DNA from 3 places in the Streptomyces sp. V2I9 genome. Region 1 is predicted to be linked to each of the others. Evidence: riboswitches for the same ligand, from Rfam matches in the RefSeq annotation. Region 1 holds a riboswitch; each other region holds the start of a gene.

Region 1 (5,856 bases):
ACCGCCCTGGGCAATATCGCTCGCGCGGTCAAGGGTGAGAAGATCGGCACGCTCGTGAGTGACGAGAGCACCCGGGCCTGACGGCCCCCAGGATGGACAACGGCCTGCCGGTGGGACACCGTGCAGGTTCAAGGACGCGACGCAGGACCCGCAGGGCCAGGCGATGACGACGCCGGGCCCACTCAAGACACGCAGGAGCACGTGGTGATCGAAGAAATCCTCCTCGAAGCCGAGGAGAAGATGGAGAAGGCCGTTGTCGTCGCGAAAGAGGACTTCGCCGCGATCCGTACCGGCCGTGCGCACCCGGCGATGTTCAACAAGATCGTCGCCGACTACTACGGCGCGCTGACCCCGATCAACCAGCTGGCCTCGTTCTCGGTGCCCGAGCCGCGGATGGCCGTCGTGACGCCGTTCGACAAGACCGCGCTGCGCAACATCGAGCAGGCGATCCGCGACTCCGACCTCGGCGTCAACCCGAGCAACGACGGCAATATCATCCGGGTGACCTTCCCCGAGCTGACGCAGGACCGCCGCAAGGAGTACATCAAGGTCGCCAAGGCCAAGGCCGAGGACTCCAAGATCTCGATCCGCTCCATCCGCCGCAAGGCGAAGGAAACGCTCGACAAGCTCGTCAAGGACAAGGAGTCCGGCGAGGACGAGGTGCGCCGCGCCGAGAAGGAGCTCGACGACACCACCGCGAAGTACGTCGCGCAGGTGGACGAGCTGCTGAAGCACAAGGAAGCCGAGCTGCTCGAAGTCTGATGAACGACTCTTCCTGGGGCGCCCCGCAAGGAGCCGGATACCGGGGCACGCCCGAGATGAGGGCTGCCCCGGCGGGTCTTGTCCACGATGTGCATGGCGCCCAGCAGACTCGGCCCATGCCCATCGTGCCGGACAGCCCCGACGCAGGTAGAGACGTAGGCGGAGAAGCCGACAACCGCGACGACCGGGACAGGGACGCCGCCCACATCGGCGGCCCCCTGTTCCGTGACGAGATGCCGCAGGAGCCCATGTCCACTCCGCTGCCGCCCCCGCAGCAGAAGAAGCGCGCGGGGCGTGATCTGCGCGCCGCCATAGGGGTCGGCGTGGGACTCGGCGCCGTCATCGTCCTTTCGCTGTTCGTCGTGAAGGCCGCCTTCGTCGGCGTCATCGTGGTCGCCGTCGTCGTCGGCCTCTGGGAGCTCACCTCCCGCCTCAAGGAGCGCAAGGGCATCAACGCGCCCCTGATCCCGCTGGCCGTCGGCGGTGCCGCCATGGTCATCGCCGGGTACGCCCGGGGCCCCGAGGGGGCCTGGATCGCGATGGCGCTGACCGCCCTGGCGGTGCTGGTCCGGCGGATGACCCAACCGCCGGAGGGATACCTCAAGGACGTCACCGCCGGGGTCTTCGCGGCGTTCTACGTCCCCTTCCTGGCCACCTTCGTGGCCCTGATGCTGACGGCGGACGACGGAGAGTGGCGGGTCCTGGCCTTCCTCGTCCTCACGGTGGTCAGCGACACGGGGGCGTACGCGGTCGGCTGGCGGTTCGGCACGCACAAGCTCGCCCCGCGCATCAGCCCCGGCAAGACCCGTGAGGGACTGCTCGGCGCGGTCGGCTTCGCGATGGCCGCCGGCGCGCTGTGCATGGAGTTCCTGATCGACGGCGGCGCCTGGTGGCAGGGGCTCCTCCTGGGTCTCGGGGTGGCCGTCAGCGCCACCCTGGGCGACCTCGGCGAATCCATGATCAAGCGGGACCTCGGGATCAAGGACATGGGCACCCTGCTTCCGGGCCACGGCGGCATCATGGACCGGCTCGACTCGCTCCTGCCGACCGCGCCGGTCGTCTGGTTGCTGCTGGTGCTGTTCGTGGGCTCCACCTGAGCCTCCTCGCACCCCGGTACCCCTCCCCACCTGCACGTTTCACGAATGAGGGTCCGTTGTCCACAGGGCGGCGGGCCCTTACTCGTATGTCTGCGACACTGGATGAACCATGCCTAAGCCCGGAGAACTCACTTTCGTCGCGCCCCGCGGAGCCAAGCAGCCCCCGCGGCACCTCGCCGACCTCACGCCCGCCGAGCGCAAGGAAGCGGTCGCCGCTACCGGTGAGAAGCCGTTCCGCGCCCAGCAGCTCTCGCAGCACTACTTCTCGCGGTACGCGCACGACCCCGCCCAGTGGACGAACGTCCCGGCCGGGTCGCGCGAGAAGCTGGCCGAGGCGCTGTTCCCCGAGCTGATGTCGGTGGTCCGGCACATCAGCTGCGACGACGACACCACCCGTAAGACCCTGTGGAAGCTGCACGACGGGACGCTCGTCGAGTCCGTCCTGATGCGCTACCCGGACCGCGTCACCATGTGCATCTCCTCGCAGGCCGGCTGCGGCATGAACTGCCCGTTCTGCGCCACCGGCCAGGCCGGCCTCGACCGCAATCTGTCGACCGCCGAGATCGTGCACCAGATCGTCGACGGCATGCGCGCCCTGCGCGACGGCGAGGTGCCCGGCGGTCCGGCGCGGCTGTCCAACATCGTCTTCATGGGCATGGGTGAGCCGCTCGCCAACTACAAGCGCGTGGTCGGCGCGATCCGCCGGCTCACCGACCCGGAGCCGGACGGCCTCGGTCTCTCGCAGCGCGGGATCACCGTCTCCACCGTGGGCCTGGTCCCGGCCATGCTGCGCTTCGCCGACGAGGGCTTCAAGTGCCGCCTCGCCGTCTCGCTGCACGCCCCGGACGACGAGCTGCGCGACACCCTCGTCCCCGTCAACACCCGGTGGAAGGTCCGCGAGGTCCTGGACGCCGCCTGGGAGTACGCCGAGAAGTCCGGCCGCCGGATCTCCATCGAGTACGCCCTGATCCGGGACATCAACGACCAGGCATGGCGCGGTGACCTGCTCGGCCGGATGCTCAAGGGCAAGCGGGTCCACGTCAATCTGATCCCGCTGAACCCCACGCCCGGCTCCCGGTGGACCGCCTCGCGGCCCGAGGACGAGAAGGCGTTCGTCGAGGCCATCGCGGCCCACGGCGTGCCCGTCACCGTCCGGGACACCCGGGGGCAGGAGATCGACGGGGCCTGCGGGCAGCTCGCGGCCTCCGAGCGCTGAGGCCGGGGAATGCGAGGCCCGGACCGGCGCCGGGGTCAGGCCGGGGGCGGAGGCCCGTGGTCCCACGCGACCTCCCGGACCGGCCGGAAACCGCCCGTGTAGCCTGGGCCGAAACCAACTTCATATTCCGACAGGGGAGCGCCACAGCGCTGAGAGTGCGGCACCGACGACAGGTTGGCCGCAGACCCTCTGAACCTCGCCCGGGTCATTCCGGGTAGGAAGTTCGGACAGTACTCAAGCTGTTGCGCCCTGCCCGCTTCCGGTTCGCCGGAGAGCGGGCAGGGCCGCGTCTCTTCCTGGTCACCTCCAGGAGGAATCACATGAACACCACCACGAAGTACGCGGCGGCCGCGCTCGCCGCGACGCTCGGCGTCACCGTGCTCGCGGGCTGCGGGAGCGACGGGGACCCGGCCGGCTCCGGGGCGTCCAAGGGCAGCGGCTCCAAGACCGTCACCCTGGTCAGCCACGACTCCTTCAACGTCTCGGACAAGGTGCTGAAGGCGTTCACGAAGGAGACCGGCTACCGGGTCAAGACGCTCAAGAGCGGTGACGCCGGAGCCGCGCTCAACCAGGAGATCCTGACCAAGGGCTCCCCGCGCGGCGACGTCTTCTTCGGCGTCGACAACACCCTGCTCTCCCGCGCCCTCGACAACGGCCTGTTCACCCCGTACGAGGCCAAGGGTCTCGACCGGGTCGCCCGGGACACCCAGCAGGACGAGAAGCACCGCGTCACTCCCGTCGACACCGGTGACATCTGCGTCAACTACGACAAGAAGTTCTTCGCCGACAAGAAGCTCGCGCCGCCGAAGACCTTCGAGGACCTGCTGAAGCCCGCGTACAAGAACCTCCTCGTCACCGAGAACGCCGCCAGCTCCTCGCCCGGTCTCGGCTTCCTCCTCGGCACCATCGCCTCCGAGGGCGAGGACGGCTACGAGGCGTACTGGAAGAAGCTCGAGGCCAATGGGGTCAAGGTCGTCGACGGCTGGGAGCAGGCCTACAACGAGGAGTTCTCCGGCTCCGCCGGCGGGAAGAAGACGGGCGCCGACCGGCCGCTCGTCGTCTCCTACGCCTCCAGCCCGCCCGTCGAGGTACTGTACGCCGACCCGCAGCCGAAGGAGGCCCCCACCGGGGTCGCCACGGGGACCTGCTTCCGGCAGACCGAGTACGCCGGGCTGCTGACCGGGGCGAAGAACGAGGCGGGCGGCAAGGCGCTGCTGGACTTCCTGATCAGCAAGACCTTCCAGGAGGACATGCCGCTGAACATGTTCGTGAACCCGGTCGTGAAGGACGCCGAACTCCCGGAGCTGTTCACGAAGTTCGGCGAGCAGATCGCCACGCCGCCCACCGTCGCGCCCGAGAAGATCACCGCCAACCGCGAGCAGTGGATCCAGTCGTGGCAGTCGCTGGTCCTGAAGTAGAGCCCGCGAAGCGGACCGCCCGGCCTGCGCCGCCCGTGCGCGGTGCAGGCCGGCGTGGGGCGGCGCTGCGGCTCGGCCTGATGGCCGTGCCCGCCGCCTTCTTCGTCGTCTTCTTCGCCTACCCCGTGACCGCGATCGTCGGCCGCGGGATCAAGACGGAGGACGGCTGGCAGTTCGGGCGGATCGGCGAGGTGCTGGGCCGCCCGGACATCCTCGACGTCCTCTGGTTCACCACCTGGCAGGCCCTCGCCTCGACCGCGCTCACCCTGCTGATCGCCCTGCCCGGAGCGTACGTCTTCGCACGCTTCGCCTTTCCCGGCAAACAGGTGCTGCGGGCCGTCGTCACCGTGCCGTTCGTGCTGCCGACCGTCGTCGTCGGCACCGCGTTCCTGGCGGTGCTGGGGCGCGGCGGGCTCCTGGACGAGCTGGGGGGCGTCCGCCTCGACACCACCGTGTGGGCGATCCTGCTGGCCCACGTCTTCTTCAACTACGCCGTCGTCGTCCGGACGGTGGGCGGACTCTGGTCCCAGCTCGACCCGCGCCAGGAGGAGGCCGCCAGGGTGCTGGGGGCCGGGAGGTTCGCCGCCTTCCGCCGGGTGACGCTGCCCGCGCTCGCCCCGGCCGTCGCCGCCGCCGCGCTGATGGTCTTCCTCTTCACCTTCACCTCCTTCGGCGTCGTGCAGATCCTCGGCGGACCGGCGTACTCCACCCTGGAGGTGGAGGTCTACCGGCAGACCGCCCAGCTGCTGGACCTGCCGACCGCCGCCGTGCTGACCCTGGTGCAGTTCACGGCGGTCGGCGCGATCCTCGCCGTGCACGCCGTGACCGTGCGCCGCCGGGAACGGGCGCTGAAACTGGTCGATCCGGCCCGGACCTCCCGCCGGCCGCGCGGCGCGGGGCAGTGGGCGCTGCTCGGCGGCGTCCTGCTCACCGCCCTGCTGCTGATCCTGCTGCCGCTCGGGGTGCTGGTGGAGCGATCCTTCGGGGGAGCCGACGGGCCGGGCGGTTACGGGTTCGGCTACTACCGGGCCCTCCGGTCCGCCGGGTCCGGCGCCTCCTCCACCTTCCTGGTGCCTCCGCTGGAGGCCGTCGGCAACTCCCTGCGGTACGCGCTCGCCGCGACGCTGATCGCCCTCGTCGTCGGCGGGCTCGCGGCGGCGGCCCTGACCCGCAGGGCCGGGCGGCTGGTCCGGGGCTTCGACGCGCTGCTGATGCTGCCGCTCGGGGTCTCCGCCGTGACCGTGGGCTTCGGCTTCCTGATCACCCTGGACGAGCCGCCGCTCGATCTGCGGACCTCCTGGATCCTGGTCCCGCTCGCGCAGGCACTGGTCGGCGTCCCCTTCGTCGTCCGGACCATGCTGCC
Region 2 (5,856 bases), 2.0 Mb from region 1:
GACGGCCCGGCGGCCGGCCCCCGGCCGACCTTCACCAGCCCCGACTTCACGAGCCCGGACTTCGGCGGCCCCGAACACCAGCCGGACTGAGATCCGCGGGACCGGCCCTCCGGTTCAGCCGCGGCTCGGGGGCCCGGACACACCTCGGGCCGGGGCGGCAAGTGCCGCGCCCGGCCCGAGGGATGCTCCGGACGGACCGGAGCGGTGGATCAGACGGCCTGCGGAGCCAGCTTCGGGTTGGCGCCGTACTCGTTCGCCTCGTGCTTGCCCTCCGAGGCGAGGAAGACGAGCAGGATGATGCCGCCGACCAGCGGAACGAACGAGATCAGGAACCACCAGCCCGAGCGGCCGGTGTCGTGCAGACGCCGCACCATCACCGCGAGCGACGGGATGAACGTCGCCGCCAGGTAGATCATGTACGGGATGGTCGTCTCTATCGCGAAACCGACAGCCAGCAGGGCGGCCGCCACGACCACGTGGATCAAGGTGAACATCCAGTACTCCTTGCGGCGCGCACGTCCGCTGAAGCCTGCGTAGTTCTTGAGTACGTTCAGGTACCAGTTCACTGTGTTCCCTCCCCGAAGCCCTCCGTGCGAGGGCTCCCTTTTTCAGCCAAGCAAGCCGGAAAGTAAGCCACAGATAAGAACCAGGTCAAGCCTTGTTGACGCGGACGGAGAACGTACATCCAGCTGCCGCACGACCGTGTCCATACTGTCGCTTAACAAGACTCTCAACCGTCACAAAGCACCGCTAAATACCCAGAGTTCACCAACAGGACATACCGCGCTACGGTCACCGCCCTCTGGCCGGTTCACGCCTCCGAGTCGCGGTCTTCCGTCCGCCCCCGCCCGACCGTGGCGAGCAGCGCCTCGCCCGTGGCGTAGAGCTCGATCAGCAACGGTCGGAGAGCCCGGCCGGCTCCGGTCAGGGTGTAGCTCGTCCGCACGGGAAACCCGCGCCGGCGCTCCACCGAGACCAGCCCCCGATCGCCCAGCTGGCTGAGCCGCTGGCTGAGCACCTTCGCCGACAGCTCCGGCAGCCGTTGCCTCAGCTCGGAGAAGCCGAGCGGGCCGCCCATGAGTTCACGCAGCACCAGCGTGGTCCAGCGCCCCGACACGGCGGCGAGGGCCACCTCGACCGGGCAGTCCGGCTCCGGGCGGACCGTGCGGCCGCGCGCGGTCGGCGTCAACTCCCGGTCGTCGGTCCCATGGGTAACCGTTGGGTGACCCTCGTCCGCGGGTTGTTCACTGACGGCATGACGCATCCCGCCAGTGTGCATCCGACCACCGTCGCCGCCGATCACCCGTACGTTCTGGAGCGGGCGTTCAACACCTTCGATGCCGGGGTCGTCGACCGGCTGTACGAGGCCGACGCGCTGTTCGTCCCCCGGCCGGGCCACCCCGCGCACGGCCCCGGGCGGATTCCGGCCCACCGGGACTTCCTGGCCCTGCGCGTACCGATCCGGGTGGCCCCGCGCCACACCTACGTCTCCGGCGACCTGGCGCTCCTCATCGTCGACTGGGTCGTGGAGGGCCGGGCGGCGCACGGCGGACAGGTCCGGCTCACGGGCACGGCCACCGACGTCGCCCGCCGGGGAGCCGACGGGTTCTGGCGCTACGTCATCGACAACCCGTTCGGCACGGCGCAGCCGCCCGGCCCGCGACCGGCCTGACCGGCACGGGCGGGACACGCCGGGTTTCGCCCGGGCGAGCAGACCGGATCAGGTGGCCTGCCCATCCCTCCCCGTTGAGCCTCCCGGCCCGGTCGGCGGCCGGGGACGTCCCGGCCGCCGACGTGGACCGGCGGCCGGGGTGAGTCAATCGGTGATCGGCAGGTAGACCCGGTTCCCGGCGGCCGCGAACTCCTTCGACTTCTCGGCCATGCCCTCCTCGATCTCCTGCTGCGATCCGCCGTGCTGACGCCGGATGTCCTGGGAGATCTTCATCGAGCAGAACTTCGGCCCGCACATCGAGCAGAAGTGCGCCGTCTTCGCCGGTTCGGCGGGCAGCGTCTCGTCATGGAACTCCCGAGCCGTGTCCGGGTCGAGGGCCAGATTGAACTGGTCCTCCCAGCGGAACTCGAACCGCGCGTCGGAGAGCGCGTCGTCCCACTCCTGCGCGCCCGGATGTCCCTTGGCGAGGTCGGCCGCGTGAGCGGCGATCTTGTAGGTGATGACGCCGGTCTTCACATCGTCCCGGTTCGGCAGCCCCAGGTGCTCCTTGGGCGTGACGTAGCAGAGCATCGCCGTGCCCCACCAGGCGATCATCGCGGCGCCGATACCGGACGTGATGTGGTCGTAGGCGGGCGCGACGTCCGTGGTCAGCGGGCCGAGCGTGTAGAACGGCGCCTCCTCGCAGATCTCCTGCTGAAGGTCGATGTTCTCCTTGATCTTGTGCATCGGGACATGCCCGGGGCCCTCGATCATGGTCTGGACGCCGAACCGCTTGGCGATCGTGTTCAACTCGCCCAGGGTGCGCAGCTCGGCGAACTGCGCCTCGTCGTTCGCGTCCGCGATCGAACCGGGTCGCAGGCCATCACCGAGCGAGTAGGTGACGTCGTAGGTCGCAAGGATCTCGCAGAGCTCCTCGAAGTGCTCGTAGAGGAACGACTCCTTGTGGTGCGCGAGACACCAGGCGGCCATGATCGAGCCGCCACGCGAGACGATCCCGGTCTTGCGACGGGCCGTCAGCGGGACGTACGGCAGGCGCACCCCGGCGTGGACCGTCATGTAGTCCACGCCCTGCTCGGCCTGTTCGATGACGGTGTCCTTGTAGATCTCCCAGGTCAGCTCCTCGGCCCGGCCGTCGACCTTCTCCAGAGCCTGGTAGAGCGGGACGGTGCCGATCGGCACCGGGGAGTTGCGCAGCACCCACTCACGCGTGGTGTGGATGTTGCGGCCGGTGGACAGATCCATGACCGTGTCCGCGCCCCACCGGGTCGCCCAGGTCATCTTCTCCACCTCCTCCTCGATCGAGGAGGTCACGGCCGAGTTGCCGATATTGGCGTTGACCTTCACCAGGAACCGCTTGCCGATGATCATCGGCTCGATCTCCGGATGGTTGACGTTGGCCGGCAGCACCGCCCGGCCCGCCGCGATCTCCTCCCGTACGACCTCCGCCCCGACGTTCTCCCGGATCGCCACGTACTCCATCTCCGGAGTGACCTCCCCCCGGCGGGCGTACGCGAGCTGGGTGACGGGCCGTCCGTCGCGACTGCGGCGCGGTTGGCGCGGGCGGCCGGGGAAGACGGCGTCGAGGTTGCGCAGTCCGCCGCGCGGCGAGGTGTGCTTGAGCCCGTCGTCCTCGGGTCGGACGGGCCGGCCCGCGTACTCCTCGGTGTCGCCGCGGGCGATGATCCAGTTCTCCCGCAGGGGCGCGAGGCCGCGGCGGACATCCGTGTCGACGGCGGGATCCGTGTACGGCCCCGACGTGTCGTACAGCGTCACGTCCTTGCCGTTGGTGAGGTGCACCTGTCGGACCGGCACCCGGAGGTCCGGGCGCGAACCCCGGACGTACCCCTTGTGCCAGCCGATGGACTTCCCGGCCTCGTCGTTCTGTTTCGAGGCAGGCGTGCGTGCGTCCGCTGTGGTCATGAGACCTACTCCCTACGCCGGCATTACCCGGTAACAGGTTCGGCGGTCGGCGCAGCGTTTCCCGTACGGAGGCGTACGGCGGTCAGCGCCCTCTCAGCCCGGTGCTCCGAGCTCCCGCGTGTGCAAAGGTGACTCCACGCTAGCGTCCTTTACGGCGAGCTGACCAGAGGGCCCTCGCGTTCTTGCGATGATCGCCCCGTGACCTCTCCCCAGAGCGACTCCGCTTCCCAGCCACCCCAGGGCCACTCCCACGGCCACACGCACAGCCACGGGCCGGCCGCCCCGGTCTCCCGGCACCTGCGCAAGGTCATCGCCGCCGTGCTGATCCCGTTCGCGACGGCGGTCGTCGTCGGCCTGATCGCGTTCTGGCCCGGCGGCGTGCCCGACCACGAGCGCACCGGCGTCGGTTTCGACCGGCAGACCCAGGACGGCAAGGTCGTCCAGGTCGTCAAGGTCGACTGCGCCGACGTCAACGCCGCGCAGGTGCCCCCGACCGGTGCCACGTCCACACCCTCGGGACGGGAGGCCGTCAACGAGCAGGAGGGGGAGTGCGCGAAGGCGACCGTCGAGGTGACCAGCGGCGACGACAAGGGCCGCACGTTCGTCGAGGTGGTCCAGCCCGACGCACCACGTCAGTTGAAGGAGGGGCAGGGCGTGGTCGTGGCCTATGCCCCCGACGCGCCCCGCGACCTCCAGTACTCCGTGACCGATGTGGACCGGAAGGTTCCGATGGCGCTGCTGGCCGGGATCTTCGCACTGGCGGTGGTCGTGGTGGGCAGGCTGCGCGGGGTGATGGCGCTGGTGGCGCTGGCCGTGTCGTTCACCGTCCTGACCCTGTTCATCCTGCCGGCGATCCTGCAGGGTTCGAATCCGCTGGTGGTTGCGGTGATCGGAGCCAGCGCCATCATGCTGGCGGCGCTCTACATGTGCCATGGGGTGACGGCCCGGACGTCCGTCGCGGTCGTCGGCACCCTGATCTCCCTGTTGCTGATCGGGCTGCTGGGATCCCTGTTCATCGGCTGGGCGTACCTGAGCGGCAACACCGACGACAACACCGGCCTCATCCACGGTCTCTACCCGGACATCGATATGAGCGGTCTGCTGCTGGCCGGTGTCATCATCGGTTCGCTCGGGGTGCTCGACGATGTGACGGTCACCCAGACCTCCGCTGTCTGGGAACTGCACCAGGCCGACCCGGAGATGGGTTGGAAGGGGCTGTACCGGGCAGGTATCCGGATCGGAAGGGACCACATCGCCTCGGTGGTCAACACCCTCGTGCTGGCGTACGCGGGCGCGGCGCTGCCCCTGCTGCTGCTCTTCTCCATCGCCCAGAGCAGCGTGGGAACGGTGGCCAACAGCGAGTTGGTGGCCGAGGAGATCGTCCGCACGCTGGTCGGGTCGATCGGCCTGGTCGCCTCGGTGCCGGTGACCACGGCGCTCGCCGCGCTGGTCGTCTCCGCGGACCGTCCGGCGGCCGGCGGCACGCAGGCGGCTACGGCCGCGCCCGTGCGGGCCGGCCGGGGCCGTCGTCGTAAGAAGGGGTGACGGAGCATCGGGCACACCCGGTCACCCGGCGTTCTGCTCCTCGGCGAGGATCCGGCCGAGCGCATCCTCCAGGTTGCCGTCGAAGTCACCCAGCGTGTGCTCCTGACCGAGCGGCACGAGCTTGTCCGTGCGGTCGAGAAACGCCACCAGCGGCGCCGTTCCCGCCCGGAACAGCGCACGGTCCTCGCCGACCTGGAGCCGGATGTGCACATCGCCGAGACCCTCGGGTTCGGTCGGGCCGATGTGCACATCTCCGTCGCCGCTCGGGCTGTTGAGCCCGTCCAGCAGCAGTTCTCGGCCGAAAGCCCAGGTCACAGGAGCATCGCCGGGCAGGTGGAACGTCATCCGGATGGCGTACGGATCGCCGACCTCGTACCGGAGCTCCACCGGAATACGGAACGAGAGTTCCTCGGAGACGAGGAAGCTCATCATGACCTCTGCTTGAACCGACTCGCGCATCGTTCAACCCCGCAGTAGATGAAACTGGCCAGGAATGATCCCCCATGGCCCTATTGACGCCATCGTGGTGCACGCGATAGCAGATCACAAGGAGTGATTTTTCAGATACTGATAGAGAACACGAACGAACGCAAGAGGCTGGAGACTTCGCCACGTAACTGTTCGACTGCGGGCAGCAATCGATCTTCGCGGTCCAGGGGTACAGAAATGGCCATCGCCGCAATCGTGGCACCGGCTGTGACCGGAATCGCGGCGCACAC
Region 3 (5,856 bases), 3.9 Mb from region 1:
CACCACGAACCCGTCGTCCACCAGCGTCTCCGCCGCGTCCAGCAGCTCGATCGGATCGGGCAGCAGGGTCCGCTCGTCGGCGATCACCTCCAGCTTCACCCAGTCGGTGCCGAGCGCCTCGCGGGCCAGCCGTGCGGTCAGCACCGCCTCGCCTGCCGTGAAGCAGCCCGCGGTGTTCGGCAGCACCTGGATGGAGAGCCGCTCCAGCACCGAGAGCACCGAACCCCGCACGCTCGGGTCCAGCCGGCGCATGGCGACCGTGGTCAGCTCGGTGCCGGAGGCGATCAGCGAACGCTCCAGCACCTCCAGGCTCGGCGCCCCGCCGGTGCCCATGATCAGCCGGGAGCCGAAGGAGGCGGGGCCCAGCGTGAAGACGTCGTCCGACACGGTCAGCCTCCCTGTACGGCGGTCAGGACCTCGACGCGGTCGCCCTCGCCGAGCGTGGTGGCGGCCCACCGGCCGCGCGGGACGACGCTCTCGTTGACGGCGGCGGCGACCCCGGCGCGGGCCGGGGTGAGCGTGGCGACCAGGGTGCCCAGGTCGGTCCCGGCGGGGACGGCACGGGCCGCCCCGTTCACGGAGACGGTGACGTCCCCTCCCGCGGCCTCCGGTACGGCGGCGGCTCCGGGCGCGGAGGCGGTCGCGGGAGCGGTGGCTACCGGTACGGCGGTGACTTCCGGTCCGGCGGGCTGCTGGTTCATGCGGGCTGCTCCTGGGGTACGAGGGCGGCGGCGGGCTCGAAGCGGCCGGGGGAGAAGGGGGCGGACCGCCCGGGGCAGCTCGCCGGTGGTCAGCGCGTCGGCCATCGCGTCCCCCGTGACGGGCGTCAGCAGCACCCCGTTCCGGTGGTGGCCGGTGGCGAGCAGCAGACCGGGCAGGGCGGTCGGGCCGAGGAGCGGGGCGTTGTCCGGGGAGGCGGGGCGCAGCCCGGCGCGGGTCTCGGTCAGTGGCAGTTCGGTGATGCCGGGCACCAGTTCGTGGGCGTCGCGGAGCAGCTCGTACACCCCGCCGGCGGTCACCGTCGTGTCCCAGCCCATCTCCTCGCTGGTGGCGCCGACGACCAGTTCGCCGTTCTCCCGCGGGACGAGGTAGAGGTCGCCGCCCCGGACCACGGCGCGCACGGTGCGGCTGAGGAAGGGGGCGTACGCCGGAGGCACCGTGAGCCGCAGAACCTGGCCCTTCACCGGGCGTACCGGCGGTACGAGCTCCGGCGGCAGCCCCGCGAGCCGGCCGCTGAGGCTGCCCGCCGCGAGGACGACCTGGTCGGCCGCGAACTCCGTGCCGTCGCCGAGCAGCGCCCCGGCCGCCCGGCCCCCGGCGACGGTGAGCCGCTCGGCGGTCGTCCGGCGGAAGGCGACCCCGGCCCGCTCGCACGCGGTCAGCAGCGCCGCGGCGAGGCGGCGGGGGTCCACCTGGTGGTCCCCGTCGACACGGAGGCCGCCCCGGACGCCCGGAGCGAGCATCGGCTCCAGGCGGCGGCACTCACGGCCGCTCAGCCAGACCGACTCCAGACCCGAACGCTCCTGGAGGGCGTGCAGTTCCCGCAGATGCGCCCGGTCGTCGGAGTCCAGCGCCACGGCGAGCGTGCCGCAGGTCCGGAAGCCGGTGTCCCGGCCGCTTGCCTCCTCCAACTCCTCGACGAACGCCGGATAGCGAGCGGCGGAGTCGAGGTTGAGGCCGAGCAGCAGCTGTTCGCCGTAGTGCAGTTCGGTGACGGCGGCCAGCATGCCCGCCGCGACCCGGGCGGCCCCGCCGCCCGGCTCCGGATCGGCCACGGTGACGGTCAGCCCGCGCTGGGCGGCCCGCCAGGCGGTGACCAGGCCGATGACGCCGCCCCCCACGACGAGGACGTCCGCTCCGTTCGGTCTCGGGGTTCGCGCGACCCCGGAGGTGTTTCCCGCGACGTGCATGGGTGTCCAGCCCCTCCCTTCGCCGGCATGACCCGGATCAGGTGCGTACGGTCGGAGGCCGGCCAGCCTCCCTCTCAGCCCGGTGCGTCCGGGCTCCCGCGAGTGTTCTACCGTGGCCACCCTAAACCCCGCCGCCCACCGCCCAGCAGGGAGAGCCAGCCGCCATGGCCCGTTCGCTCGACGGACTCGTCCTCGCACCCGTCGCCGACCAGGCTCCCGGCCAGGTCGGAACCCGCACCCGGTTCGCGTACCACGAGGAGGGCGGCCGGATCTGGGCCGAGTACGCGGGCGGCGACGTGATCCGCGGACACCTCGTCGGCACGCGCGACGGAGACGCGCTGGACTTCCGCTACGTCCAGCTCGAGCAGGACGGAAGCACCTCGTCCGGGCACTGCCTCTCCACCGTCGTCGACCTCCCGGACGGCCGGGTGCGGCTGGAGGAGCGGTGGGCGTGGGAGTCCCGCGAGGGCAGCGGGACCAGCGTGGTGGAGGAACTGCCGTCCTGACGCGCTGTCCTGCCCTCGCCCTGACGTCCGGGGTCCCGCCCTCCCGGGGTCCGGTGTCCCCGGAGCCGCCTGCCTGACGACTCGTCAGGTGATTAAGGTGGACAGGTGAGCGAGCAGCAGACGGAGAACAACCCCGCCCGGAACGTCGTGATCGTCGGAGCGGGGATGGCCGGTGTGCAGAGCGCCGTCGCCCTGCGCGAGGCGGGCTTCGCCGGGTCCGTGACCCTGATCGGCGCCGAACCCCACCAGCCCTACGACCGCCCGCCGTTGTCCAAGGCCGTGCTGCTGGGCAAGGCCGAGGACTCCGCCTTCGACGTCGACTTCGAGGCGCTGGACATCGCCCTGCGCCTCGGCCTGGACGTCACCGCCCTGCGCGCCGCCGACCATGTGCTGGACACCGTCGAGGGGCCCGTGCCGTACGACGCCCTGATCATCGCCACCGGCGCGGAGCCCGTCGCCCTGCCCGGCGCCGAGGGCGTGCCCGGAGTCCATCTGCTGCGCACGCTCGACGACGCCGCCCGGCTGCGGCCCGTCCTGGAGCGGCGGCACGACGTGGTCGTCGTCGGAGCGGGCTGGATCGGCGCGGAGTTCGCCACCGCGGCCCGCGCCGCGGGCTGCGCGGTCACCGTCGTCGAGGCCGCCGCCCGCCCGCTCGCCGGAACCCTGCCCGCCGAGGTGACCGCCCCGATGGCCGCCTGGTACGCGGAGAGCGGTGCCGAACTCCTCGCCGGGGTCCGCGTCGAACGCGTCGAGGAGGGGGCCGTCGTCCTCGCGGACGGCCGGACGCTGCCCGCCGGGGCCGTGGTCGTCGGCATCGGCGCGCGTCCCGCCACCGGGTGGCTGGCCGGCTCCGGGGTCGTGCTCGGCCCGGACGGCTCGGTCACCGCCGACAGCGCGCTGCGCACCTCGCTGCCCGACGTGTACGCGGTCGGGGACTGCGCCTCCTTCCCCTCCGCCCGCTACGGCACCCGGCTCCTGGTCCACCACTGGGACAACGCCCTCCAGGGCCCGCGCACCGCCGCCGCCTCGGTCATGGCTGCCGGGACCGGCGCGCCGCTGCCCGTCCACGACCCCGTCCCGTACTTCTGGTCCGAGCAGTTCGGCCGCTTCGTGCAGTACGCCGGCCACCACGCGGACGCCGACACCCTGCTGTGGCGCGGCGACGGCGCGGACGCCGCCTGGTCCGTGTGCTGGCTGCGCGAGGGCGCGCTGGTCGCGGTGCTGGCGGTGGGCCGCCCGCGCGATCTCGCCCAGGGGCGCAGGCTGATCGAGTCGGGGGCCGCCCTCGATCCGGAGAAGGCGGCCGACCCCGCCGTACCGCTGAAGTCCGCCGCTCTCTGAGAGGATCCGCCGCTCCCGGCGGCCCGTGGCCCACCGTGGTCCGCCCCCCTTACGGTCGGCCCGGCTACCGGCTGTCGGTCCTGGATGGCACGCTTGTCCTCGTGACCGAGATTGACGCAAAGACCGATGCTCTCGTCCCTGCCTGGCTCCACCTTCCCGACATCGCCGAGATGCTCGACATCGAGGTGACGCGTGTGCGCCAGCTGGTCAAGGAGGGCCAGCTCATCGCCGTACGCCGTGGGGAGAACCGGACGCTCCAGGTGCCCGCCGCCTTCATCGACGGCGACAAGGTGGTCAAGGGCCTCGCAGGCACCCTGACCCTCCTGAAGGACGACGGCTTCTCCGACGAAGAGATGCTGGAGTGGCTCTTCACTCCCGACCCGACCCTGCCCGGCACCCCCGCGCAGGCGCTGAGCGAGAATCGCGGGACGGAGGTGAAGCGCCGCGCCCAGGCGCTCGCCGTCTGACCGATACGACCGGAAGCGGAGCACGGGCCGCCCGAAGCGGCCCGTGCACCGTCACGACCACGGGGGAGCGCCACCGATGTCCACGACCCGCGAGCAGCTGTCCGACGCGCGCCTCTACCTGTGCACGGACGCCCGCAAGGACCGGGGCGACCTGCCCGCCTTCCTGGACGCCGTGCTCGCCTCCGGCGTCGACATCGTCCAGCTCCGGGACAAGGGCCTGGAGGCCGCCGAGGAGCTGGAGCACCTCGCCGTCCTCGCCGACGCCTGCCGCCGGCACGGCAAGCTCCTCGCGGTGAACGACCGCGCCGACGTCGCCCACGCCATCGGCGCCGACGTCCTCCATCTCGGCCAGGGCGACCTGCCGGTCCCCGCCGCCCGCGCGATCATCGGCGCTGGCCGGATCATCGGCCGCTCCACGCACGCCGAGGCCGAGGTCGACGTGGCCGTCGCCCAGGAGGGCGTGGACTACTTCTGCACCGGCCCCTGCTGGCCCACCCCCACCAAACCCGGCCGCCACGCCCCCGGCCTCGGCCTCGTGCGCTACGCGGCCTCGCTCGACCAGCCGCGCCCCTGGTTCGCGATCGGCGGGATCGACGCGGGCAACCTGGACCGGGTGCTGGACGCCGGGGCCCGCCGCGTCGTCGTCGTCCGGGCCGTCACCGAGGCCGCCGACCCGGCCGCCGCCGCCGCCGAACTGTCCCGCCGCATCCGGGCGCGCGCGCTCTGAGATCCGGGCGCGGGCGCCCCGAGTGCCCGGCCCGGCGACCCCCGCGCCGCGCGGGCGGCTGTCCGAGGACTGGACAACAGTCCGGCAAAACGAGACAAAGTTCCCCTCTCTGGTTGGGGGAGTGTCCACACCCTGGTTAACCTCCCCTCATGGCCCTCGGCACACCCTCCACCAGGACGGATCACGCGCGCACCGTGCGTGACCTGCTAGCGACCGGTAAGACGTCGTACTCCTTCGAGTTCTGGGCGCCCAAGACGGAGAAGGGCGAGCGGAACCTCTGGAACGCGCTGCGCCGGGTCGAGGCGGTCCGCCCGAGCTTCGTCTCCGTGACGTACGGAGCCGGAGGCTCCACCCGCGCCGGGACGGTCAAGGCCACCCAGGAGATCGCGGCGGACTCCACGCTCACCCCGGTCGCCCACCTCACCGCGGTCAACCACTCGGTCGCCGAGCTGCGCAACATGGTCGGCCAGTACGCGGACGCGGGCATCAGGAACATCCTCGCGGTGCGCGGTGACCCGCCGGGCGACCCGATGGGCGAGTGGGTCGAGCACCCGCAGGGCGTGAAGTATGCGGCCGACCTGGTACGGCTCATCAAGGAGTCGGGCGACTTCTGCGTCGGCGTCGCGGCGTTCCCGGAGATGCACCCCCGGTCCACCGACTGGGAGACGGACATCGGTCATTTCGTCGACAAGTGCCGGGCGGGCGCGGACTACGCGATCACCCAGATGTTCTTCCGCCCGCAGGACTACCTCCGGATGCGTGACCGCGTGGTCGCGGCGGGTTGCGAAACGCCGGTGATTCCCGAGGTCATGCCCCTCACGAGCGTCAAGCAGCTGGAAAAGTTCTCCCAGCTCAGCAACGCGACCGTGCCCGAGTCGCTGAAAGAGCGCATCCTCGCGGCCAAG

Evidence for each region. A riboswitch is a leader RNA that binds a small molecule or an ion and turns the genes downstream of it on or off. The one in region 1 is predicted to bind thiamine pyrophosphate.
Region 2: linked by a shared signal. The riboswitch ahead of thiC (phosphomethylpyrimidine synthase ThiC) and the one ahead of QFZ71_RS23400 (thiamine ABC transporter substrate binding subunit) in region 1 are both predicted to bind thiamine pyrophosphate.
Region 3: linked by a shared signal. The riboswitch ahead of thiO (glycine oxidase ThiO) and the one ahead of QFZ71_RS23400 (thiamine ABC transporter substrate binding subunit) in region 1 are both predicted to bind thiamine pyrophosphate.

What each region holds. Positions count from the first base shown of each region.
Region 1 is NZ_JAUSZJ010000002.1:5,306,936-5,312,791, forward strand. It holds gene pyrH (UMP kinase) at 1-81, shown strand, start outside; gene frr (ribosome recycling factor) at 205-762, shown strand; gene QFZ71_RS23390 (phosphatidate cytidylyltransferase) at 762-1,859, shown strand; gene rlmN (23S rRNA (adenine(2503)-C(2))-methyltransferase RlmN) at 1,969-3,075, shown strand; TPP riboswitch at 3,198-3,314, shown strand; gene QFZ71_RS23400 (thiamine ABC transporter substrate binding subunit) at 3,396-4,493, shown strand; gene QFZ71_RS23405 (iron ABC transporter permease) at 4,574-5,856, shown strand, end outside.
Region 2 is NZ_JAUSZJ010000002.1:3,290,920-3,296,775, forward strand. It holds gene QFZ71_RS14425 (hypothetical protein) at 1-90, shown strand, start outside; gene QFZ71_RS14430 (DUF805 domain-containing protein) at 210-566, opposite strand; gene QFZ71_RS14435 (helix-turn-helix domain-containing protein) at 812-1,189, opposite strand; gene QFZ71_RS14440 (DUF4440 domain-containing protein) at 1,256-1,672, shown strand; gene thiC (phosphomethylpyrimidine synthase ThiC) at 1,817-3,592, opposite strand; TPP riboswitch at 3,585-3,720, opposite strand; gene QFZ71_RS14450 (YibE/F family protein) at 3,791-5,137, shown strand; gene QFZ71_RS14455 (SsgA family sporulation/cell division regulator) at 5,159-5,596, opposite strand; gene QFZ71_RS14460 (IclR family transcriptional regulator) at 5,698-5,856, opposite strand, start outside.
Region 3 is NZ_JAUSZJ010000002.1:1,421,901-1,427,756, reverse strand. It holds gene QFZ71_RS06400 (thiazole synthase) at 1-387, opposite strand, end outside; partial or broken gene thiS (sulfur carrier protein ThiS) at 390-572, opposite strand; partial or broken gene thiO (glycine oxidase ThiO) at 698-1,910, opposite strand; TPP riboswitch at 1,908-2,020, opposite strand; gene QFZ71_RS06385 (hypothetical protein) at 2,075-2,416, shown strand; gene QFZ71_RS06380 (NAD(P)/FAD-dependent oxidoreductase) at 2,582-3,757, shown strand; gene QFZ71_RS06375 (Rv2175c family DNA-binding protein) at 3,859-4,224, shown strand; gene thiE (thiamine phosphate synthase) at 4,301-4,951, shown strand; gene metF (methylenetetrahydrofolate reductase [NAD(P)H]) at 5,101-5,856, shown strand, end outside.